DNA from 4 places in the Streptomyces sp. NPDC088747 genome. Region 3 is predicted to be linked to each of the others. Evidence: riboswitches for the same ligand, from Rfam matches in the RefSeq annotation. Region 3 holds a riboswitch; each other region holds the start of a gene.

The links. Region 3 has a riboswitch for cyclic di-AMP ahead of ACIP79_RS40670 (LysM peptidoglycan-binding domain-containing protein). Riboswitches for the same ligand answer to the same signal wherever they lie in the genome.
Region 1: linked by a shared signal. The riboswitch ahead of ACIP79_RS20295 (transglycosylase family protein) and the one ahead of ACIP79_RS40670 (LysM peptidoglycan-binding domain-containing protein) in region 3 are both predicted to bind cyclic di-AMP.
Region 2: linked by a shared signal. The riboswitch ahead of ACIP79_RS34650 (peptidoglycan DD-metalloendopeptidase family protein) and the one ahead of ACIP79_RS40670 (LysM peptidoglycan-binding domain-containing protein) in region 3 are both predicted to bind cyclic di-AMP.
Region 4: linked by a shared signal. The riboswitch ahead of ACIP79_RS41385 (NlpC/P60 family protein) and the one ahead of ACIP79_RS40670 (LysM peptidoglycan-binding domain-containing protein) in region 3 are both predicted to bind cyclic di-AMP.

What each region holds. Positions count from the first base shown of each region.
Region 1 covers NZ_JBIVKZ010000008.1:92,386-98,134, forward strand. The annotation lists gene eno (phosphopyruvate hydratase) at 1-509, opposite strand, end outside; gene ACIP79_RS20295 (transglycosylase family protein) at 886-1,623, opposite strand; cyclic di-AMP (ydaO/yuaA leader) riboswitch at 1,628-1,792, opposite strand; gene ACIP79_RS20300 (transglycosylase family protein) at 1,977-2,909, opposite strand; gene ACIP79_RS20305 (cytochrome P450) at 3,392-4,648, shown strand; gene ACIP79_RS20310 (globin domain-containing protein) at 5,174-5,749, shown strand, end outside.
Region 2 covers NZ_JBIVKZ010000019.1:102,644-108,392, forward strand. The annotation lists gene ACIP79_RS34635 (TetR/AcrR family transcriptional regulator) at 1-621, shown strand; gene ACIP79_RS34640 (SGNH/GDSL hydrolase family protein) at 734-1,519, opposite strand; gene ACIP79_RS34645 (DUF6250 domain-containing protein) at 1,663-2,379, opposite strand; gene ACIP79_RS34650 (peptidoglycan DD-metalloendopeptidase family protein) at 2,581-3,501, opposite strand; cyclic di-AMP (ydaO/yuaA leader) riboswitch at 3,506-3,681, opposite strand; gene ACIP79_RS34655 (tyrosine-protein phosphatase) at 4,195-4,992, shown strand; gene ACIP79_RS34660 (DUF6126 family protein) at 5,048-5,200, opposite strand; gene ACIP79_RS34665 (helix-turn-helix domain-containing protein) at 5,197-5,749, opposite strand, start outside.
Region 3 covers NZ_JBIVKZ010000026.1:140,692-146,440, forward strand. The annotation lists gene ACIP79_RS40660 (peptide MFS transporter) at 1-1,122, shown strand, start outside; gene ACIP79_RS40665 (CocE/NonD family hydrolase) at 1,159-3,192, shown strand; cyclic di-AMP (ydaO/yuaA leader) riboswitch at 3,553-3,703, shown strand; gene ACIP79_RS40670 (LysM peptidoglycan-binding domain-containing protein) at 3,708-4,448, shown strand; gene ACIP79_RS40675 (hypothetical protein) at 4,623-5,749, shown strand, end outside.
Region 4 covers NZ_JBIVKZ010000028.1:49,440-55,188, forward strand. The annotation lists gene ACIP79_RS41385 (NlpC/P60 family protein) at 1-841, opposite strand, end outside; cyclic di-AMP (ydaO/yuaA leader) riboswitch at 849-1,018, opposite strand; gene pcrA (DNA helicase PcrA) at 1,438-3,933, shown strand; gene ACIP79_RS41395 (peptidoglycan DD-metalloendopeptidase family protein) at 4,227-5,749, opposite strand, start outside.

The DNA.
Region 1 (5,749 bases), on a different contig from region 3:
GCGATCATGAACTCCTGGATGTCGACGTTGGAGTCGGCGTGCGACCCGCCGTTCAGGATGTTCATCATCGGAACGGGCAGCAGGTGCGCGTTCGGGCCGCCCAGGTAGCGGAAGAGGGGGAGGTCGCTGGCCTCGGAGGCGGCGTGGGCGACGGCGAGGGAGACGCCGAGGATGGCGTTGGCGCCGAGCGAGCCCTTGTTGTCGGTGGCGTCCAGGTCGAACATCGCCTGGTCGATCAGGCGCTGCTCGGTGGCGTCGTAGCCGACGAGCTCCGGGCCGATCTGCTCGATGACGGCGAGGACGGCCTTCTCGACACCCTTGCCGTGGTAGCGGTTGGGGTCACCGTCGCGCAGCTCGATGGCCTCGAAGGCGCCGGTGGAGGCGCCGGACGGGACGGCGGCACGACCGGTGCTGCCGTCATCGAGGCCGACCTCGACCTCGACGGTGGGGTTCCCTCGCGAGTCGAGGATTTCCCGGGCTACGACGACGTCGATGGACGGCACGAGCATCTCCTTCTGGGATGTGACGCGGGTACGCGGGACTGTGGCAGCCCCGCGGGATGAGCCTAACCGGCCCGGACGCTTCGGCCAGCCGGTCGACCACCTCTTGGGCAGAACTGAGAGTAAACATTGTTCCAGAACGGAACAAAAAGGGAACGAAAACCGGGGTGCGGGTGGAGCGCGCCGCCCGGCCGGACCCGGAAAGAAAAAACCCCGCCCCGGTGCGTACGGGGGAACACGCACCGGAGCGGGGAGCCCGTGGGGGACGGGGGGTGACCCGCACGAGGCCCTCAGTATGAGGACCACGTATGTGAGCGGGCTGTGGTTCAGCCATGAACCGGATGTCTGTCGCCGGCCGACCGCCGTGGGCCGGCGACCTCGGCCGTCAGCTGAGGTGGAGCTGCTGACCCGGGTAGATGAAGTCCGCGTCGTCGACGATGTCCTTGTTCAGCTTGAACAGCTTCTGCCAGCCGCCCTTGACGTTCTTCGCCTCGGCGATGGCGCTGAGGGTGTCGTCCTTCTTGACCTTGTACTCGCCGTCGCCCTTCTTGACCGTCTTGCCGGTCGGGGTCTGGACGGTCTTCTTGGCGGCGGTCGCACGCTCCGAGGAACGCGAGGCGCGCTGCTCGTCGGTCTTCGTGCTCGGCTGCTGCGAGGGGGTGGTGCTCTGCGAGTTGTCCGAGGACGACGAGGAGGAGGACGACGAAGACGACGACGAGTCGCTCGTGCCGCCGTCGTACGCGGCGCCCGACAGGCCGGTGCCGCAGGACGGCCAGGCGCCCTTGCCCTGGGCCGCGAGGACCTTCTCGGCGACGGTTATCTGCTGGGACTTGGAGGCCTGGTCGGCGGTGGAGGCGTAGGCGCTGCCGCCGTAGGCGGACCAGGTGGAGGCGGAGAACTGCAGGCCGCCGTAGTAGCCGTTGCCCGTGTTGATGGACCAGTTGCCGCCGGACTCGCACTGGGCGACGGTGTCCCACTCGGAGGTGGTGGCGGCGGAGGCGGTGCCGGACGCCATCAGCGGGGCGGCGACGGCGACGCCGGTCACTCCCGCGAGGGTGGCGATGCGGGCGGTCCGGTCGAGAACGGTCGGACGACGGTGCTTGCCCTTGCACGAACGCAGCATGAAGTGATCCCCTCACCGACGCCTGCGAGGTGAGCTGTCGGGTTCGGGCGGGTGAGTGCCCGGCCGCGCACCTCTCGGCGCACGTCTTCACCCCAAGCCGTTCCCGGTCAACCACCGGGCCCGGCACTTACCTTGGGTCCCCCGCTCCTGCCTACGGCGCTTGACGCGACGACTGTTCCCGTAAGGCCGTTGGCAGGATTCGGCGTTGCGACCCACGGGGCTCACCAGTGGCGAGCGGTCACGACCGTAGACAGGCGAACGGCGGAATATCAAAGACGATCAGGGGGTCTGAGATCCATCTCTCATTCTCGCCAAACCGGACATTCACGGCCGAACCATGACGCGAACTCTGCCTAGTTCTGGGCCGGTTCGGCAGCATTGTCGAGGCCGTGACCGGGGAAGATGACCGGCGCCTCGACGTCCGCCGCCTCCTCGTCCGCGGCGGACGGGTCGAGCCACTGACCGACGAGGCCGAAGGCGTCCGCGATGACCGAGAGCCTCTCGTCGACGACGGCCGGGTAGGAGGCCGCGGGGGTCTCACGGGCCGTCGCGGAGTCGCGCGAGGCGTGGCGCCCGGCCGAGCTGTCGTCCGTACGGTCGGCGGCCGCGTCATCGGCGGAGGTGCCGCGGTGACGTCCGGAGCCGCTCGCCGTGCCCGAAGGATCGGCGCTCGGGGTGGACTTGTCCGAATCGCCACCCTTGGTCGCGCTCGCGTCTACATTGCCCGACTTGGCCGAATCCGTGGAGGTGTCCGAGGAGGCCGAGGAGGAGGGGGAGGCGGACGGCGAGGGGGTGGAGGAGCCGGTCGAGCCGGACAGGCCGGTCGAGTCGGTCGAATCCGTCGAATCCGTCGACCCGCTGGACGGCGTCAGGACGCCTCCGATGCCGGTGTCGATGTCCACCTGGGCCGACTCCTTGCTGAGCGCGGAGAGGGGGCCACAGGTGGGCCAGGCGGCGATTCCGCGTCCGTCGAGGATCTTCTCGGCGACGGCTATCTGCTGCGAGCGGCTGGCCTGGTCGGCGCTCGGGGCGAAGTCGAGGCCGCCGTAGTTCTCCCAGTCCCACTGGGTCAAGTGCAGCCCGCCGTAGTACCCGTCGCCGGTGTTCTCGCTCCAGGAGGCACCCGTCTCGCACTCCGCGACGCGGTCCCAGGTCGTGGCGTCGGCCGCGCTCGCACCCGTGGCGGCGAGCAACGGGATCACGATGGCCGATCCGGTGACCCCTGCCGCGACGACGAGAGCCGGGGCCTGACGGGGGCGACGATGACGGCCGTTCCCGGTGAGCATACGGAAACCTTTCGCGTGACAGCAGGTGACAACAGCGACGCCCGAGGACGCCGGCGACGGATGATCCGCGCTGACGAGGAACGTATCGACACTCGAACGCTTGTCACAAGTCGATGCAGCGCAGATCACGTGAAGATCACAATGTTGAGGGAGCGTCAGCTTTTTGCGCCCCTCAAGTCACTTGTGACCACCCGGGGGACAAGTGGAGCGGACCAGTGAACTCCCCTGGAAGCATGCGCAATCCGCGTATAACGAGCCTGCCGCGCCTGCGCAAACCGGCGGAATCTCCTGCGAGTTGCCTGCCTTCCGGCCGCGCATCCGACCGCCGCCAAGGGAGTTGGCGCTCAGTCGGTGGGGCGACATGCCCTCAAGTGCGCGGCATGTCGCCCCGGAAGACGCCCTGTTCGCCACGCCGGGCGATTGCGGGTGAATTGACCGCTTCGCCGCCCTCCCGGGAGTGCGGCGCCGGGTACCGTCGCTCCGTGAACGTCCCGCACAGCAGACCCGAACTCTTCACCTGGGAGTTCGCCACCGACCCCTACCCCGCCTACGCGTGGCTCCGCGAGCACGCGCCCGTGCACCGCACCACCCTTCCCAGCGGGGTCGAGGCATGGCTCGTCACGCGGTACGCGGACGCCAGGCAGACGCTCGCCGACGCACGGCTCTCCAAGAATCCCGTGCACCATTCCGCGGACGCCCACGGCAAGAACAGGACGGGCATCCCCGGCGAGCGCAGCGCCAACCTCATGACCCACCTGCTCAACATCGATCCCCCGGACCACACGCGCCTGCGCCGGCTCGTCTCCAAGGCGTTCACTCCGCGCCGCGTGGCCGAATTCGCCCCACGGGTCCAGGAACTGACCGACGACCTCATCGACCGGTTCGCGCACACCGGGAGCGCCGACCTCATCCACGAGTTCGCCTTCCCGCTCCCCATCTACGCGATCTGCGATCTGCTCGGCGTCCCCCCAGAGGATCAGGACGACTTCCGGGACTGGGCGGGGATGATGATCCGGCACGGGGGCGGGCCGAGAGGCGGCGTCGCGCGGTCCGTGAAGAAGATGCGCGGGTACCTCGCCGAGCTGATCCACCGCAAGCGGGAGGCTCTCCCGGAGCACGCCGGTCCCGGCGAGGACCTCATCTCCGGGCTCATCCGCGCCTCCGACCACGGCGAGCAGCTCACGGAGAACGAAGCCGCGGCCATGTGTTTCGTGCTGCTTTTCGCCGGCTTCGAAACGACCATCAACCTCATCGGCAACGGCACCTACGCACTGCTGCGCAACCCGGGGCAGCGGGCGGAACTCCAGAGGTCGATCGAGCGGGGCGAACAGGAACTGCTCGACACCGGCATCGAGGAACTCCTCCGCTACGACGGTCCCGTCGAGCTGGCGACCTGGCGCTACGCGACCGAGCCGCTCGAGATCGGCGGACAGGAGATCGCCTCCGGTGACCCCGTGCTCGTGGTCCTCGCCGCCGCCGACCGCGATCCCGCCCGATTCGACGAACCGGACACACTCGACCTCTCCCGCAGGGACAACCAGCACCTCGGGTACGGCCACGGCATCCACTACTGCATCGGCGCCCCGCTCGCGCGTCTCGAAGGCCGCGCCGCACTGGCCACCCTGCTGCGCCGGCTGCCGGACCTCCGGCTCGCCGTCGATCCGGTGGACCTGCGCTGGCGGGGCGGCCTGATCATGCGCGGACTACGGAACTTGCCCGTGGAGTTCACGGCCAAGTGAGGGGCGCGGAGCGGGACGCTGCCTTACGGGCGCAAAGCCCGGGACGCCGCCTCACGGACGCAGAGCGGGACGCCGCCTGACGGGCGCGGAGCAGGACGCCGCCTGACGGGCGCGGAACCTTATGCCGTCTTACGGGCGCGGAACCGTATGCCGTTCTACGGACGCGGAGCGGGACGCCGCCTTACGGATGCGGAGCAGGACGCCGCCTCACGGACACGGAACCTCATGCCGTTCTACGGGCGCGGAGCGGGAGCGGGATGCCGCCCGAGTCGGCACTCCGCGGCGACCCGGGGCCCGTTCCCGGCCGCGCGGTCGCCGAGTCCGCCCGGCTCCACGAAGCCCCTGCTCAGCGGCTCGTCCGGCCGGTGAAGCCGCTCGGCTTCGCCGCGGCGGCGACCCGGCGTCGGTCCCTGACCGCAGAGGCCTCCCGCGCCCCGTCGTCCGCCCCCGCACGCTTCACCCCAGGCTGTCCAGAAATAGCCTGCTGTTTGACTTCGTGACTCGACAACTCCCTACATTCGCGAAGTGGACCCCGAAATACTCAGATCCAGCTTCGCGGTCGTCGAGAGACGGGCCGAGTTCGCGGTCAAGTACTTCTACTCGCATCTGTTCCGGCACCACCCGGACGTACGCGAGCTGTTTCCGCTGGACTTTCCACAGGACATGGAGCGGCAACGGGACCGGCTGTTCGCCGCGCTGACGTATGTGATGGAGCGGCTGGGGGATCCGGCGCTGCCCGACTACCTGCGGGAGCTGGGGCGGGATCACCGCAAGTACCTCGCGGAGCCGGACCACTACGCCGCCGTGGGGGCGAGTCTGATCGCCGCGTTCACCATGGTCGCGGGGACGGCGTGGAACTCGGAGGTCGAGAAGGCCTGGGTCGAGGCGTACGGGGCGATCGCCAACGTCATGCTCCAGGGCGCGTGGGAATCGCAGCAGGCGGGCGAACCGTCCTGGTGGGACGCCGAGGTCGTGTCCCGCACCCGGCACGGTGAGGACCTCGCCGTGCTGACCCTGCGGCCCGAGCGGCGGCTGCGGTACGCCCCCGGCCAGTACGTCAGCGTCAACGCCCCGCAGCTGCCGGGCATCTGGCGGCCGTAC
Region 2 (5,749 bases), on a different contig from region 3:
GTGGCGAGAGTGCGGTTGAACGTGGCGGAGCGGCGCGAGGAGTTGCTGCGGGCCGCCGTCGAACAGATCGAGGCGCGGGGCGTGGCTGCGGTGCGGATCGCCGACGTGGCCTCGGCGCTCGGGGTCAGCAACGCGCTGGTGCTGTACCACTTCTCGACCAAGGAGAAACTGCTCGCCGAGGCGTTCGCCCACGCCGCCGAGGACGACCTCGCCCATCTGCGCAAGCTGCTCGGCCGGCGCACCTCGGCACTGCGCCGGCTCCGGACGGCGCTGCGCTGGTACGCGCCGACCGGGCAGGCCAAGGGGTGGCGGCTGTGGATCGAGGGCTGGGCCGCGTCCCTGCGCGAGCCCGCGCTCAGAGAGGTCACCCGCTACCTCGACAAGCAGTGGAAGGCCGCGCTCATCGAGGTGATCGCGGAGGGAGTGGCCGCGGACGAGTTCCGCTGCGCGGACCCCACCGGCACCGCCCTTCGCCTCACGGCACTGCTCGACGGACTCGCCGTACAGATGACCGCGTACACGGGCTCGGTGTCACAGGCGCGGGCCCACGAGTGGGTCGACGAGGCCCTCGCCCGCGAACTCGGCCTCGACCGGGAGGCGTTGACGGCGGCGGTGCGCTGAGCCGCGTACCTCTGGACGCACCGCCGTTCCGATACCTCGGGACGCATCGCCGGTCCGACACTTCAGGCCGCGCCGGCCGATCCGGTACCTCTGGACGCACCGCCGTTCCGGCTCAGGCCACCGCTTCGATCCAGGTCTTGATGTCGTCGGGCGAGAGCGTCCCCTTGGCCGCCACATGGTCCCCGGAGGACTCGCCGCGCAACCGCCGCCCGATCCACGGGACCAGGTACTCGCGCGCCCAGTGGATGTTGTCGCGCCTGACCTCCATCATGCCGCGCGGCGGGAGCGCCGGCCACGGCTGGTCCGGGTCCGCCGGTACCTCGATGCCGAGGACCTGTCCGGCCCGAAGCGCCACGCGGGTGTGGCCCTCGGGTGACAGGTGCAGGCGGTCGCCGTCCCAGGCGCGGCGGTCCTGAATCGTCTTCAGGGACCACAGGTCGAGGACGGGGCAGCCGTACCGGTCGGCGATGGCCCGGAGATGTCCGTTGTACGTGGCGATCTTGCCGCGCATGTGCCTCAGCACGGGCACGCCACGGGTGTCGAACCCGGTCGTCACCAGGACGGTGCCGACGACGGAGGTGAGGTCGGCGACCGCTCGCTCGAAGCGCTCGGCGACCTCGTCGGGGTCGACGCCCGGCCGGATGATGTCGTTGCCGCCCGCGCAGAAGGAGACCATGTCCGGCGCGAGCTCCTTCGCCCGCGAGAGCTGGTGCTCGACGATCTGGTCGAGCAGTTTTCCGCGTACGGCGAGATTGGTGTAGGTGAAATCGCCCTCGGGTCGCCGGTCGGCGAGCAGGACCGCGAAACGGTCGGCCCAACCGACGAAGGACCCGTCCGGCCCGGGGTCGCCGACGCCTTCGGTGAAGCTGTCCCCCACCGCTACGTACGACCCGATCACTGATCTGTCGCCACTCTTCGAATCGTCTGCCACATCGGGCCATGATTCACCTCTGATGTGAGCTACGCGACCGTAGGAAAGGGTTGACGTGTGGTGAGATAAGCCACTCATAAAGTCTGGGTCAAGCCTGGAATAAGGCTCTTCTAGGGGCGGTTGAACAGCCTCCACACCCGGAAGTCCGTAATCCGGAAGTGGCTCCAGGTGGTACGGAACGCGAAGTGCCCACTCGTGTACGGCTCGGGGTCGCTGTAGTCGAATACCAGCCGCCCGTTGTTCAACCACCGGACGGTGGAGCCGTCGGAGACGATCCGGACGCGGTTCGGCTCGTTCGCCGTGAGCAACGGCTCCGTGTAGTCGAGGACCAGGGGACGGACGCCCGCCTCGCCGACGTATCTGCGCAGCCTGGTCGTGGTGTTGGTGTTGGCGCCGTAGCCGACGTAGTACGTCCTGAGGTGGTCGTACTCCGCGAGGGCGCCGCCCCGCGTGGTGGCGAAGATGTCGTGCGGGGAGCGCACGTCGACGGCGTTCCAGAAATTGTTCAGGTCGGAGACACGGTCGTTGACCCCGCCCGCGGAGACGGGCGTGGCGGTGTACTCGACGACGTACGGCCCTCGCAGCCTCCTCCTGAACCAGACGGTCGCGCCGCCCGGCACGTCGATCTCCAGCACGCCGCGCGCGGCGGTGACGGTGCCACCGTCCTCGAGTTCGGTGACCCACTGCCCCAGGCCGTGCCGGAAGTCGTCCGCGGCCGTCAGTCCGCCGCGGCGGTACCTCGGCGCGGCACTCGCGTCCCCCGCCGGGACGAGCGCCGTGAGGGCGGCACCGGCGGCCAGGGCTCCAAAGGCTCTGCGCGTGGTCATGCGACACCTTCCGTACGAGGGGCACCGGTGAACGTCCGCTCCGGTGCGGCAAGCGCTTACGGAGATCACTGTGCGACCACCTCGACGGGCATGTCGACGCTTTCCCCGGCCGCGCCACGAGACCGCAATGTGCTGAGAGAAACGCCGAAGGCCGGGCCCCGGGGATCGTGGGGTCCGGCCTTCGGCGAGAAGGGGGCGGCGTCAGCCGACGGTCACACCGTGCGAGCGCAGGTACGCGGCCGGGTCGACGTCCGAGCCGTAGTCCGGCGTGGTGCGGATCTCGAAGTGCAGGTGGGGTCCGGTCACGTTGCCGGTCGCGCCGGAGAGCCCGATCTGCTGCCCCTCGGTCACGGTCTGGCCGGCCGAGACGGAGAGGGAGGACATGTGGGCGTACTGCGAGTACTGGCCGTCGGCGTGCTGGATGACGACCTGGTTGCCGTACGCGCCGCCCCAGCCCGCGGAGACGACGGTGCCGGCCGCGATGGACTTGATGGTGGTGCCGGTCGGGACCACGAAGTCGACGCCCGTGTGGTAGCCGCTGGACCACATGCTGCCGGCGACCTTGTAGTTGGTGCCGATGGTGGCGCCCTCGACCGGCAGCGTGTAGCCGGAGTCACTGCTGGAAGCCGCGGTGTCGGTGGCCGTGGTGGCGGTCTCGGTCGCCGCCTTGGCCGACGACTTCGACGACTCGGTCGACTTAGAGGACTTGGACGACTTGGCCGTGCCGCTCGAAGCGGCGGCCTTCTTGCCGATCGTCAGCTTCAGACCCGGATGGATCAGGGCCGGGTCCTCGCCGACGGCCTTGCGGTTGTCCGAGTACAGCTTCTTCCAGCCGCCGCTGACACTCTGGTCGTCGGCGATCTTCGAGAGCGAGTCACCGGCGCGAACCGCGTACGTCTTCGCCGCGGTCTTCTGAGCCGAAGCGGGCGTGGCGGCGGTCTGCTGGGAAACCGTGGCGGTCTTTCCCGTTGCCGCGGAAACGGTGGAGGCCGGGGTCGCCGCATGGGCTCCGGTGGCTCCCATCAGCGGCAGCGCGAGTGCGGCGCCACCCGTTCCGGCCACGGCGATCGAGCGCGTGAAACGCTGGGACTTGGGACGGCGGTGCTTACCCTTCGCGGGCATGACGAATTCCTCTCCGGCGCCTGCGAGGTGAGCTGTCGGGTGCGGACTGGAGATGCCCGGCCGCGCTGCTGCGCGGCTATACCCCTAGCCGTTCCGGAGACCGGAACAGGCGTCATACCTGTGGGTCCCCCGCTCCTGCCACATACGGGTGAGTGTGCGGATTCCGGGCGGCGGCAGGATTGGGCGTCCGTCCGGATTGAGGGCGAACGTAAGCGAGATGAGACCGCGCCTACAACCATGTGGGTTTTCTGTGGAAGATCCATTCGTGATCCATCCAGAAATCACCGTCACCCTCCGTGGAGAAAGGGCCTTTCCGACCCGCCAAATCGCGCGGGAATTCCGGCAGGTTGACAAATCGGGGCCGCAACACATCGTCACGGATATGACGCTGCTCACGCACGTCGACACAGGATGCCCTATTCCAGGGCCAGTTGGAATGAAGCAACCAATACGGACAGAACGGTCACATGTTACGTGGGTGGATATCTGCCGCATCGATTTCCTCGCACCGCCACCGCCGCCCGCGACAGCCACCGCCGCCGCCGGGCGCCCTGCGGGCAACGGCTCCGCACCCGCCAGAACAACGCCTGTGGACAACTCCATGCCCCACGAACCCATGTCGTATCGTCGGGAGCGCAACGTCCGTCGGCGGGCGAGCCGAGCAGCGCCGACGGCTGACCGGGAGGAGCCCACGTGACGCAGCAGGTGCCGTCGACCGAGCCCGAGCTGACCGCAGTGCGCAACTTCCGGGACGTAGGAGGCCTGCCCACCGTGGACGGCCGCCGGGTGAAGTACGGGGTGCTGTTCCGCAGCGGACACCTCGCGCACGCCACGGGGGACGACACGGTGTTCCTCAGCTCACTCGGCCTGCACACGATCTTCGACTTCCGCAACGCCTCGGACCAGAAGCTGGAGGGCCCGGACGTCGAGCTCCCGGGCGTGCGGAACGTGAACCTCCCGCTGACCGACCCGGCCGACGGCGCCGAGTTCTGGAAGATGGTCCGGGACGGCGATCTCGATCAGCTGCGCGGCCTCCTCGCGGACGGCAAGGGTGCGGACAGGATGATCAACTCCTACCGCGCGATCATCAGGGACCGCACCGCCGAGCACTCCCAGGTGCTGCGGTCGCTGGCCGAGGACAGTGTTCCCGCGCTGATGCACTGCGCCGCGGGCAAGGACCGCGCCGGCCTCTCCATAGCCGTGACGCTCCTCGCCGTCGGGGTCGAGCGCGAGGCCATCGTCACCGACTACCTGGAGTCGAACGCCGCGCACCGCCGCTACAGGGTGCAGCGCAGCGGTTCCTCCGCCTCGGCGTACTCCCCTGAGGTCATGGAGCTGCTCAGCCCCCTCTTCGACGCGCGCGCCGAGTACCTGACCGCGGCCTTCGAGACGATCGAGGAGAAGTGGGGCGGCGTCGACGCCTACCTGGAGACGGCCCTCGGGATCACCCCGGAGCTGCGCGACCGGCTGCGCGAGCGTCTCCTCGACTGACGCGGGCCGCTCGACAGGCGGCCCTGCCGGTCAGGTCGTCCGGTCCGGCCGACGCCTACTGGTTCTGCGCGCCCAGCGTGAAGAGCAGGTAGACGAATCCCGCGAAGAGGTGGCCCACGGCGACGTAGATCAGCAGCCGGATCCACAGCGCCGGCGGGAGTTTGTCCTCCATGGAGCGGCGCGGGCCGGGTTCCGTGGGTTCGGTCATGGCGTCTCTCCCAGGTTCGGGTGGCCCGTCGCCGGGCCCAGGCACAGCGCGGCGGAAGGGCTCTGCAGCAGGGTGTGTACGAAGAGCAGCTCGGCGCCGTCCCGGTCGGCGGCGGCGATGCGGTGCGGGGTGAGCGAGTCGAAGTGCGCGCTGTCCCCCGGTGCGAGCACGTGCGCGGTGTCGCCGAGGCGCAGCCGCAGCCGCCCCCGCAGGACGTGGAGCCACTCCTCACCGGGGTGGACCCGCACGATGTCGCCCTGCGAGCCGTGGGGGACGTGCACGCGCAGAGCCTGCATCGCGCGTCCGGAGCCGCCGGCCTGCCAGTAGGTCCAGCCGCCCGCCGCGGTCGGCTCCATGTCGGCGGCGCGCACCACGGCGTCCCGCTCGGCGACCGTCTCGCCGAGCAGCTCCGAGACCGTCGTACCGTAGATGCGGGCGAGTGCGAGCAGCATCGGCAGCGAGGGCTGGCGCTGTCCGGTCTCCAGGCGTGAGAGATGGGCCGGCGAGAGCCCGGCGTCCCGTGCCGCGGCCTCCAGGGTCAGGGAGGCA
Region 3 (5,749 bases):
CTGGGCCTGATCAGCGCGGGCACCGGCCTGCTCAAGCCCAACGTCGCCACCATGGTCGGCAAGCTCTACCGCACCGAGGACGAGCGCCGGGACGCGGGCTTCGCCCTCTACTACATGTCGATCAACATCGGCGCGTTCGCGGGCCCGCTCGTCACCGGCTGGCTGGGCGACCACCGGGGCTGGCACTGGGGATTCTCCGCGGCGGCGATCGGCATGACGTTCGGCCTGATCCAGTACGTCATGGGCCGCCGTCACCTGGCCGGACGCAAGCGCGCCGCGGAATTCGCCCTCACTCCGGACGCGATGCGCCGCGCCGTCCTGCTGATCGCCCTCGGCCTCCTGGCGGCGGCCGTGCTGGCGGCCCTCCTCGCCGTCACCGGCTGTCTGACGATGGACCGCTTCGTCGACCTGCTCACCCTCGTCTCGGTGATCGCGCCGGTCGTCTACTTCGCGGTGATGTTCAGGAGTCCCCGGGTGACGGACGCCGAACGCGGCAGGCTGCGCCCGTACATCGTGCTCTTCCTCGCCTCGACCGTCTTCAACTTCATCCTCTTCCAGGCCTACTCGACGATGATGCTGCTCGCCGCGTCGAACGCCGAGACCACCATCCTCGGCTACGACTTCCCGGCCAGTTGGTACGCCTCCGCGCTCGGCGCCTTCGAGGTCGCCCTGGCGCCCGTGGTCGCCGCGCTGTGGGTGCGGATGGGCCACAGCCAGCCGCACGCCTCCAACAAGATCGCGATCGGGGTCGTACTCGGCGGTCTGTCCTTCCTCCTGATCGTGCTGCCGACCAGCGGCCACAGCGGCGACGACTACCTGATGTCGGTCTGGTGGATCGTCGGCTCGTACCTGCTCCTGGGTCTCGGCGACGTCCTCCTCGAAACCTCCGGGATGTCGGCCACCACCAAGCTCGCACCCGTCGCCTTCTCCAGTCAGACGATGTCCCTCTGGTTCCTGTCCCTCGCCCTCGCCAACGGCATCCAGGCGCAGACCGTGAAGCTCTACGACGACGTGTCCAAGCCCGCCTACTTCGGCGTCAACGGCGCGATCGCGGTCGCCGCGGGCCTCGCCGTGATGGCACTCGCCCCCTGGCTGCGCCGCACGATGCACCCCGTCCACTGAGCCGCACCACGGACCCTGTCCACTGAGGTGACCCCCATGAGCATCCGCATCCCCGAGTCCTTCCCCTACGAGACGGCTCACGAGGACGTCCTCATCCCCCTGCCGGACGGCACCCGCCTGTACGCCCGCGTCTGGCGCCCGCTGACCGACGAACCCGTCCCGGCGCTCCTGGAATACCTCCCCTACCGCCTCACGGACTGGACCGCGCCGCGCGACTGGCAGCGCCATCCCTGGTACGCCGGTCACGGCTACGCCTCCGTCCGGGTGGACGTCCGCGGCCACGGGAACTCGGAGGGCCTGCCGACCGACGAGTACTCGCGGGTGGAGCTGGCCGACGGGGTCGAGGTGGTCAACTGGCTCGCCTCCCAGCCCTGGTGCTCGGGCAGGGTCGGCATGTTCGGGATCTCCTGGGGCGGTTTCAACTCACTCCAGATCGCGGCTCTCGCGCCCGAGCCGCTCAAGGCGGTCGTCACGGTCTGCTCCACGGACGACCGCTTCGACAACGACGTGCACTACATGGGTGGTTCCGTCCTCGCGGTCGACATGCACGCCTGGGCGGCCACCATGCTCGCCTTCGTCGCGCGCCCGCCGGACCCCGCGCACGTCGGCGAGGTGATGTGGCACGACATGTGGGCCACCCGCCTGGAGGCGGTGGAGCCGTACCTCCACACCTGGCTGTCCCACCAGACCCGGGACGCGTACTGGAAGCACGGCAGCGTCTGCGAGGACTACAGCGCGATCCAGGCCGCCGTCCTCGCGGTCGGCGGCTGGCACGACCCCTACCGGGACACGGTCCTTCGTCTGGTCGAGAACCTGCCCCCGGATCGCGTACGAGGTCTGATCGGCCCCTGGTCGCACCAGTACCCCGACCGGGACCTGCCGCCCGGACCGGCGATCGGCTTCCTCCAGGAGACGCTGCGCTGGTGGGACCACTGGCTGCGGGACGGCGACGGCGACTTCGACGGCAATAGCGATGGCGACACCGGCGTGATGGCGGAGCCACTGCTGCGCTCGTACGTCATGGACTCGCACCTTCCGGCCACGGTCTACGACGAGTTGCCCGGCCGCTGGGTGGGCGACGCGGCCTGGCCGTCCCCCTCCGTGACACCGGTGTCGTACGAACTCCAGGGCAAACCGGTCCTGATCCGCTCGCCGCAGCACACCGGTGTGGACGCGGGCCGCTTCTTCCCCTTCGGCAACGACGCGGACCTGCCGCCCGACCAGCAGGAGGAGGACGGGCGCTCGGCCTGCTTCGAGTTCGAAGTCCCGGAGGAGACCTGGGTGTTGGGCCGGCCGAAGGTGCGGTTGCGGCTCACCTCGCACGCCGCGCGCGGGCAGGTCGTCGCCCGCGTGTGCGACGTCGCTCCGGACGGCTCCTCGACACTCGTCACCCGGGGTGCGCTGAACCTGTCGGCGCGCCACGGCCGCGATCTGACGGTCCCGTGGAATCCGGGCACCACGGAGGACGTGGTTCTCGAACTGAACGGCATCGGCTACGCCTTCCCGCCCGGACACCGGATCCGCCTCTCCGTCTCCTCCGCGTACTGGCCCTGGATCTGGCCCCAGCCGGGCTCCGAGGCGGGCCTCACCCTCGACCCGGACGGCAGCGCCCTCGAACTCCCGCTGCGGGAACGGCAGTCGGACTTCCCCATCTCCTTCGAGGAACCCGAGGAGTCCGAGCCGCTGGGAGTGGTCGTGCCCGCGACCCTGGACGAACCCCGGCCCGAGCGACTGGTGGTGCGGGACGTGGCCAAGGGCGAGTGGCGACTTGAGGTCGACCCCCGTTACGGCGGCACCCGCGTGTATCCCGACGGTCTCGAGTTCACCGAGGACGCGTTGGAGACGTACACGATCAACGAGTCCGACCCGCTCTCCGCCCGCGCCCGTTCGACCTGGTCGATCCGCCTGCACCGGCCGGACCTGCCGTGGGACGCGCGGGTCTCGACCACGTCCGAAATCTCCTGCGACGCTGAGGACTTCATCACCTTCAACGAGGTGATCTGCCGGGACGGGGACTCGGTGGTCTTCCACCGGACCTGGGAGAAGCGGATTCCGCGGACGGCGGGATAGGGCGGCAGAGGCCGGGGGCAGAGGTGGGGGTAGAGGTAGGCAGCTCCCTGCCCCCGGGGCTCCGAGAGCGGTGTCCGGATTGTGAATAGATTGGACGCAGTGCCGCTTTGTTCCTGCTTGGTCGCGTGAAATGGGTCACGTCCGGACAAGATCGCCCTCTCGGACCGTCGCACAATTAGCCGTTCGCTAAAGGCAAGTTGAGTTTCACATTCCGGCACAATCGGGCGATTAACCCTGCCGTATGCCGAGGCGAAAGTGATCTACACCGGCAAATCTGGCCTTGTTCCGGACATGTGCTCTCGCATACGTTCACGTCGATCCAGGCGGAACGCCGAATCCTGCCGCCGCCCGGACCCCACCCATCCACACACGCTCACGGCAGGAGCGGGGGACCCAGGTAAGCCGCCGATTCGGACACGGATCGGCTCGGGGTGAAGCCGCACCCACCCATGCGGCCGGGCAGCTCCCGCCCGAACCCGACAGCTCACCTCGCAGGCGACGGAGAGGAATTCGTCATGCCCGCAGGCAAGCACCGCCGTCCCAGGACCAGCCACCTCACCCGCGGCGTCGTCGCCGCCGGAACGGGCGGAGCCGCGCTCGTGCTCCCCCTGGTGACCGCGACCGGCGCACACGCCGCCACCACCGCCGTGCCGGCCCAGGCGACCGCGGCGACGAAGGCCGCTCCGGCCGCCGTCCCCGACGTCAAGCTGGTCACGTACAAGGTCGTCTCGGGCGACACACTGTCCAAGATCGCGCGGGAGCGCACCACGGGCGGCACCTGGCAGACGCTCTACAAGGCCAACGCCGCGGTCATCGGCTCCGACCCGATGATGCTTCGGCCGGGCACCACCTTGACCGTGGGCACGAAGGCGACGAAGACGACCCAGGCCGCCGCCGAGACCGCCACGAAGTCCGCGGCGACCTCCGCGACGTACACCGACGACCTCGACGGCTGGATCAAGGAATCCCTGGCCATCATGGCCGAGAAGGGGATTCCCGGCAGCTACGACGGCATCTACCGCAACATCATCCGCGAGTCCGCGGGCAACCCCGTCGCCATCAACAACTGGGACTCCAACGCCGCCGCCGGTACCCCCTCCAAGGGCCTGCTCCAGGTCATCGACCCGACCTTCACCGCGTACCACGTGGCCGGCACCTCGACGGACCCCTACGACCCGGTCGCGAACATCACCGCCGCCTGCAACTACGCCGCGGCGAAGTACGGCTCGATCGACAACGTCAACGGGGCTTACTGAGTCGGCGGTTTCGGCGGTCTTCGGGGGGATTCGGCTGGGCCGCTGAGCGGCCGTGCGGCCGTGGCTGCCGCCGAATATCGGGTGACTGTTCGCGGTCGGGGGCGTTACGCTCCCCTCGATGACGACTCAAACCGTTCGTAGATTGGGGGTCCCATCCGCGCAAGGTGAGTGCTGATGCTCACTCAGGACGCGAATGGGGACTCCCGCTTTTCCTTCTGGCCGCGCGTGCGCGAGTTCGCCGTGCCGCCTTCCATGATCGAGACCGCGACCGCCCGCCGCCTTGCCGGGGACTGGGCCGGGGCGTGTGCCGCCGCGGGCATCGACGTCGATCTCAGTCCGCGTTCCGTGGCGCGCAGCCATGGCCGCGATCTCGCTGCCCGGATCCGGGCCGACCTCCGCCATCTGGCTCCCGACCTGCTGCGCTGGCATCTGCCGAGGATCGCTCCTGACGGGCTGTTGCGGCCGGGGGTGACTGTCGCGTTGGCTCGGTACGAGGTGGAGGCCGGGGCTGGGGCTGTTTACGAGTCCAGGGCTCGGGCTGATTTCGGGTCCGGGTTCGGGTTCGGGTTCGGGTTCGGGTCCGACGGTAGTGAGCGCGGTGGGGAACACCCCGTGTATCTCGTCGTGCGGACTCCGCCTGCCTGGGCGGACGCCGGGCAGCGGATCAGCCTCGCGCTGTGGGGCGGGCCCCGCTTCGAGGCCGCCGCGGGGCGGCATCCGCATCCCCATCTCCGGCCCAGCCGACGGTTCCGCCTCGACCTCCACCGGCATCTGTGGGATGCGCGCAGGAGCGATGAGCTGCTGATGCGGTCCGGGGCGGATCGGCTTCTCGGCTCTCCGGTCGACGCGGCTTCGGCTTCGGATACGGATCTGCTGGGGCCGCCCACCGGTCCACGGCACGGGTGCCCGTGTGCCGTGGACCGGTGGGCGGCCGAGGCCGGGATGTTGCTTCGCGCCGAAGGGCGGGCCAGCGGTACCGGCGCGGTCTCCGTACGGCTCGGGGCTCGGCGTCGGCTGGTCCTGGAGCTGGTCGCGGACGGGGACGCTGAGAGGGGTGGGGGTGGGGGCACCAGTGACCGTGGGTCGCCTGTCATGCGGATCTCCGCGGCGCCGACGGACGGGAGCGACTCCGCGCTGCCGGTGCTGCCGGACGCGGCGACCTGGGTGCTGCCCGACCTCGAACTGATCCGGGCCGGTGCGGTCGGGATGGACCGGCTGCATCCGCTGGTCGCGTCGGCGTTGTCGGCCGGGGGCCTGCGGGCGGGGGCGGCCTCTGTGTCGGCCGCGGCCTCGGGCTCCGG
Region 4 (5,749 bases), on a different contig from region 3:
TCCCGATCTGGGCGCGGGCGAAGGCGATGGCCTTGGCCGACTTCGTCGAGTACGAGGAGTCACCGGTGGTGACAGTGCCGGAGGTGCCCGTCGTCGCGCTCGGCGACGACTCCTGGGCCGCCTTCGCCGCGGCTGCCGCGTCCGCCTGCTGCTGCGCCAGCTCCGCCGCCTTGCGCTCGGCCTCCTTGCGCCGCTCCGCCTCGATCGCCGCCAGCCGCGCCTTCTCCTCGGCGGTCAGCTGCGAGAGCAGCTCGCGCGCCTTGGCGAGCTTCTGCTGGACGTCGGTCTTGGAGGCCTTGAGAGCGTCCTGCGTCGTGGACAGCGTCTCCAGACCCTGCGTCGCCTCCGTGCGCTTCTCGGTGGCGGCGGCCTGATCCGTGACGTAGTCGTCGACGGCCGCCTTCTGGCGGGTGGTCAGCCGGCTCATCAGCTGGGTCTGGTCGAAGTAGTCCTGCGGGTTGTCGGCCAGCAGCAGGGAGGCGGTGTCGGGAGCGGCGGCGCCGGTGCGGTACTGGGCCGCGGCGTATGAACCGAGCTCCTCACGCGCGGTGTTGAGCTTCTCCGTGCGCTGCGCGACGTCGTCGAGAAGGGTGTCGACCTTCTTGCGCTGCTTGGAGGTCTTCTCCTTGGCCGCGTTGTACTTGTCGGTGGCCGACTCGGCCTGCCGGTAGAGGTCGTCGATTTTCTTCTCGACCTCTTCGAGGCTCGGCTTCGGCTCGGCCGACGGCGTGGCGGCCGCCGTCTGCGAGAGCAGGGCGACCGAGGTGAGGGCCGCTGTGGCGAGAGCGGGGGCCGTGCCGGCCACGCGCGAGCCCGAGAACCATTTGCGTTGCGACGCCAACGGAGGCGACTCCTTCCATCATCCGCCTACCGGGTTAGCTGTCGGGTTCGGGCGGGTGGTTCGGAAGGGTTGCCCTACGGTCCTGCCCGACAAGGCAGTTGGACCGATTCACCCCAAGTTCGGTGGGTCCCCGATTCCGGCTGCCGCAAGGCGCACCGGACTCAGCGGAGGCCGCCACGGCCCGGCGACGTTCGCCGGTGGGGGTCGGGCGGCCTGATCAGCACGCTAACCAACTCGTAAGGCTTCTGTGAAGGTTGATGTTCGAAATGCCCGATACGTTTTCGTGACCTTAGTCATGGGCCTCGTTCCCGCCGGTCAATTCGGAGAGTTATCGGGCGAGTTGTCCGACGGGGGGCGGGGTGGGTGATGGGGCGCGTGATCCGGCGGAGCCGCCCTGCGTGTGGGTGGGAAGGGTGCGGACGGGCCCCCGCGTGGACGGTTGCTGAAAGTGACGGAGCTGTTCTGGAGGGTAGGGGGAGATGGAGGGCGCAAAGAGGCCGAGCGGCCGGTGGGGCTCTACCACCGCTGCGGATACCGCCGCGGACTTCTCGGGGTGGCGGCGGGGTGTCAGTGGGGCCGCCTAGACTCGGAGAGCGATGAGCAGCCTCTTTGACGACAGCTTCCTGGCGGACCTCAAGCCCTCCGGGGCCCACGAGGAAGAACCCCCGCCGCCTCCCGAGGACGGGACGGCCGAGCAGCTTCCGGACGACCTGTTCGGCGGCCGCTTCGACGTGCCGCCGAGCAGGGACGCGTACTACCGCGACGGTGCCCCGCGCCCCGCCGTGGACCCGGCCGCGCTCCTGGACGGGCTGAACGAGAACCAGCGGTCGGCCGTGACGCACTCCGGCGCCCCGCTGCTCATCGTGGCCGGAGCGGGCTCGGGCAAGACCCGCGTGCTCACCCACCGGATCGCGTATCTGCTGGGCGAGCGCCAGGTCCACCCCGGCCAGATCCTCGCGATCACCTTCACGAACAAGGCCGCGGGCGAGATGAAGGAGCGCGTCGAGCAGCTCGTCGGCCCGCGCGCCAACGCGATGTGGGTGATGACCTTCCACAGCGCGTGCGTACGGATCCTGCGCCGCGAGAGCAAACGGCTCGGCTTCACCTCCTCGTTCTCGATCTACGACGCCGCCGACAGCAAGCGGCTGATGGCCCTGGTCTGCCGTGACCTGGACCTAGACCCGAAGCGGTTCCCGCCGAAGTCCTTCAGCGCCAAGATCTCGAACCTGAAGAACGAGCTGATCGACGAGGAGGACTTCGCCGCCCAGGCCGTCGACGGTTTCGAGAAGACCGTCGCCCAGGCCTACGCGATGTACCAGTCGCGGCTGCGCGAGGCCAACGCCCTCGACTTCGACGACCTGATCATGACCACGGTCAATCTGCTGCGCGCCTTCCCGGACGTCGCCGAGCACTACCACCGCCGTTTCCGGCACGTGCTCGTCGACGAGTACCAGGACACCAACCACGCGCAGTACGCCCTCGTGCGCGAACTCGTCGGCACCTCTGAGCACCCCGTGGACGTGCCGCCGAGCGAGCAGGACGTGCCGCCCGCCGAGCTGTGCGTGGTGGGTGACGCCGACCAGTCGATCTACGCCTTCCGCGGCGCCACGATCCGCAACATCCTCCAGTTCGAGGAGGACTACCCGAACGCGACGACGATCCTCCTGGAGCAGAACTACCGCTCCACCCAGACGATCCTCAGCGCCGCCAACGCGGTCATCGAGCGCAACGAATCCCGCCGCCCCAAGAACCTGTGGACGAACGCGGGCGCGGGATCCACCATCACCGGCTACGTCGCCGACACCGAGCACGACGAGGCCCAGTTCGTCGCCGACGAGATAGACCGTCTCACCGACGCGGGCGACGCCAAGGCGGGCGACGTCGCGGTCTTCTACCGTACGAACGCGCAGTCCCGTGTCTTCGAAGAGGTCTTCATCCGCGTCGGCCTGCCCTACAAGGTCGTCGGCGGCGTCCGCTTCTACGAGCGCAAGGAGGTCCGGGACGTCCTCGCGTACCTGCGGGTGCTGTCCAACCCGGAGGACTCCGTCCCGCTGCGCCGGATTCTCAACGTCCCCAAGCGCGGCATCGGTGACCGCGCCGAGGCGATGATCGACGCGCTCTCGCAGCGCGAGAAGATCAGCTTCCCGCAGGCGCTGCGCCGGGTGGACGAGGCCTACGGCATGGCGGCCCGCTCCACCAACGCCGTCAAGCGGTTCAACACGCTGATGGAGGACCTGCGGACGATCGTGGAGTCGGGCGCGGGCCCGGCCACCGTCCTGGAGGCGGTCCTCGAACGCACCGGCTATCTGGCGGAGTTGCAGGCGTCCACCGACCCGCAGGACGAGACCCGGATCGAGAACCTCCAGGAACTCGCCGCCGTGGCGCTGGAGTTCGAGCAGGAGACCGGTGAGGGCGAGACTCCGGGCGGCCTCTCCGCGTTCCTGGAGCGGGTCGCGCTCGTCGCCGACTCCGACCAGATCCCCGACGAGGAGGACGGCAACGGCGTCATCACCCTCATGACCCTGCACACCGCCAAGGGCCTTGAGTTCCCTGTGGTGTTCCTGACCGGCATGGAGGACGGCGTCTTCCCGCACATGCGCGCGCTGGGACAGGTCAAGGAGCTGGAGGAGGAGCGGCGCCTGGCCTACGTCGGCATCACCCGCGCGCGTGAACGGCTGTACCTGACGCGGTCGTCCATGCGCAGCGCCTGGGGGCAGCCCTCGTACAACCCGCCCTCCCGCTTCCTGGAGGAGATCCCGGAGGCGCATCTGGAGTGGAAGCGCACGGGTTCGATGGGTCCGGCCTCCTCCACCCCCGTCTCGGGCGTCGCGGCCTCGCTGTCCTCGTCACTGTCCGCCTCCCGCTCGCGGTCCGCGGCCTCCGGCGCCTCCGGGTTCGCGACGCGGCGCGGTATCGCGGAGAAGCCGGTGGTATCGCTGGCGGTCGGGGACCGGGTCACGCACGACCAGTTCGGCCTGGGCACGGTCGTCGGCGTGAAGGGGACGGGCGCGAACGCCGAGGCGACGGTCGACTTCGGAGAGCCCAAGCCGAAGCGGTTGCTGCTGCGGTACGCACCGGTGGAGAAGCTGTAGGGGTGCTGCGCGCCGGGGCCGTCCAAGTGGTGGCGTCTCGCGCGCCGGGTCGGGCGGGGAGCCTTTGCGTGCCGGATGCGGTGGTGACGCGTTCTGCGGCTGAGGGCGGCTGAGGGCGGCTGAGGGCGGCTGAGGGCGCCTGAGGGCGCCTGAGGGCGGCTGAGGACGGGCAAGTCTGGTGCTGGCGGACGGGTGCGGGTTCGGGTGGGGTGCGGCGTGGGCGTTCCGCGAACCGGGTCAGGGTGAGGATGTGAGGATCGCTTCGGGGTGAGGGCCGGGCCGGGAGTCGGTGGTTACGACGGGTCCAGGCCGTGGCTGCGCAGCCACGCCAGCGGGTCGATCGCCGAGCCGCCTGCCGGGCGGACCTCGAAGTGCAGGTGCGGACCGGTGGAGTTCCCGGAGTTCCCGGAGTTCGCGATCGCGTCGCCGGCCTTCACGGTCGTGCCCGACGCGACCTGGTAGCTGGAGAGGTGGCAGTACCACGTCTCCGTACCGTCCATCGCGGTCACGATCATCATGTTCCCGTACGCGCTGTTCCACTGCGTCCGGACGGTCCCGTCGGTCGCGGCCATCACCGTCGTGCCGTACGACACTGGGAAGTCGATGCCCGTGTGGATGGACATCCAGTTGACGCCCGCCTGGCCGAAGTACGCGCTCAGCCCGTGCTGTGCCACCGGGATCGCGAACTTCGGGCGCAACCGCTCCTTGGTCGCGGCCGCCTCCGCCGCCTTCTTCCGCTGAGCCTCTTGCTGGGCCTTGAGGTCGATACGTTCCTGCGTGCGGCTGGCCCGGTCGGCGAAGTCGTCGGCGCCCGCGGAGAGGCTCGCCAGCTGGGTGTCCAGCTTGTTGTTCGCGGCGGACGGCTTCACCGCGGCCGCGTCCGGCGCGCTGGCCGCCGTGTCCTTGGTCTCGTCCCCGCCGACACTGACCACCGAGGCGGCGGCGATCCCCGTGACCCCCATCACGCAGGCCGAGGGAACGGCCACGGTCAGCAGCGCGGAACGCTTCGCCGGGCTGCGGCGCCTGGAGCGACCGGCGGACCTCGACGCGGAACGCGGGGCCGGGGTCACATCCTCCATGTCGTCGAGCAGCAGCGGTGCGTCGTGCTCGTCGTGCGCCTCGTGCCCGTCGTGCGCCTCGTGACCGTCGTGCGCCTCGCGCTCGTCGTGTTCGGCACCCGAGTCCTGTCCGTCGGCCGGCCTCTCGAACTCGTCCTCCGCGGATGCGGGTTGCTCGTACGAGACCTGCTCGAAGGTCGCCGTCGCCTGCTGTTCGAGAGGCTCGGACGCGGGCTGATGCTGATGCTCGTAGGACTCGGGCCGCGGCTGTTCGTGCTCGTACGCGTCCTGGCCGCCGCTGGTGTTCCACTGCGTGGCGTCGTACGCGCCCGTGTCCTGGGTGGGCGCGCTCCACTGCTGGGTGTGGTCGGCCGGCTGCTGCGGCTGGAGCCAGGCGTTCGCGTCCCACTGGCCCGTGGCGTCCGGGTTCGGATGCTGCGCGGGCAGGCCGCTGAGCTGCTGGTAACCGGCGGCCCACGCGGTCGTCTCGTAGCTGCCGGTGTCGTAGGCGGCCTGGTGCTGTGCCGCGTACGGGTCGTAGTTCAGCGTCTGGTGGCTTCCGGTGCCGAGCGTCTGATGGCCGTTGGCGTTCGGTGCCTGATGGCCCCCGGTGTTCCACTGCGCGGCGTCGTACGACCCCGAGGCGCTGCCTGACATGTCTCCGAAGAGAGGGTCGGTCGCGAAGCTCGTCGTCTCGAAAGCCGTGGCTGCCTGGAAGGCCGGTGCTTCGAAGTTTCCGGTCGCATATGGGGCGTTGG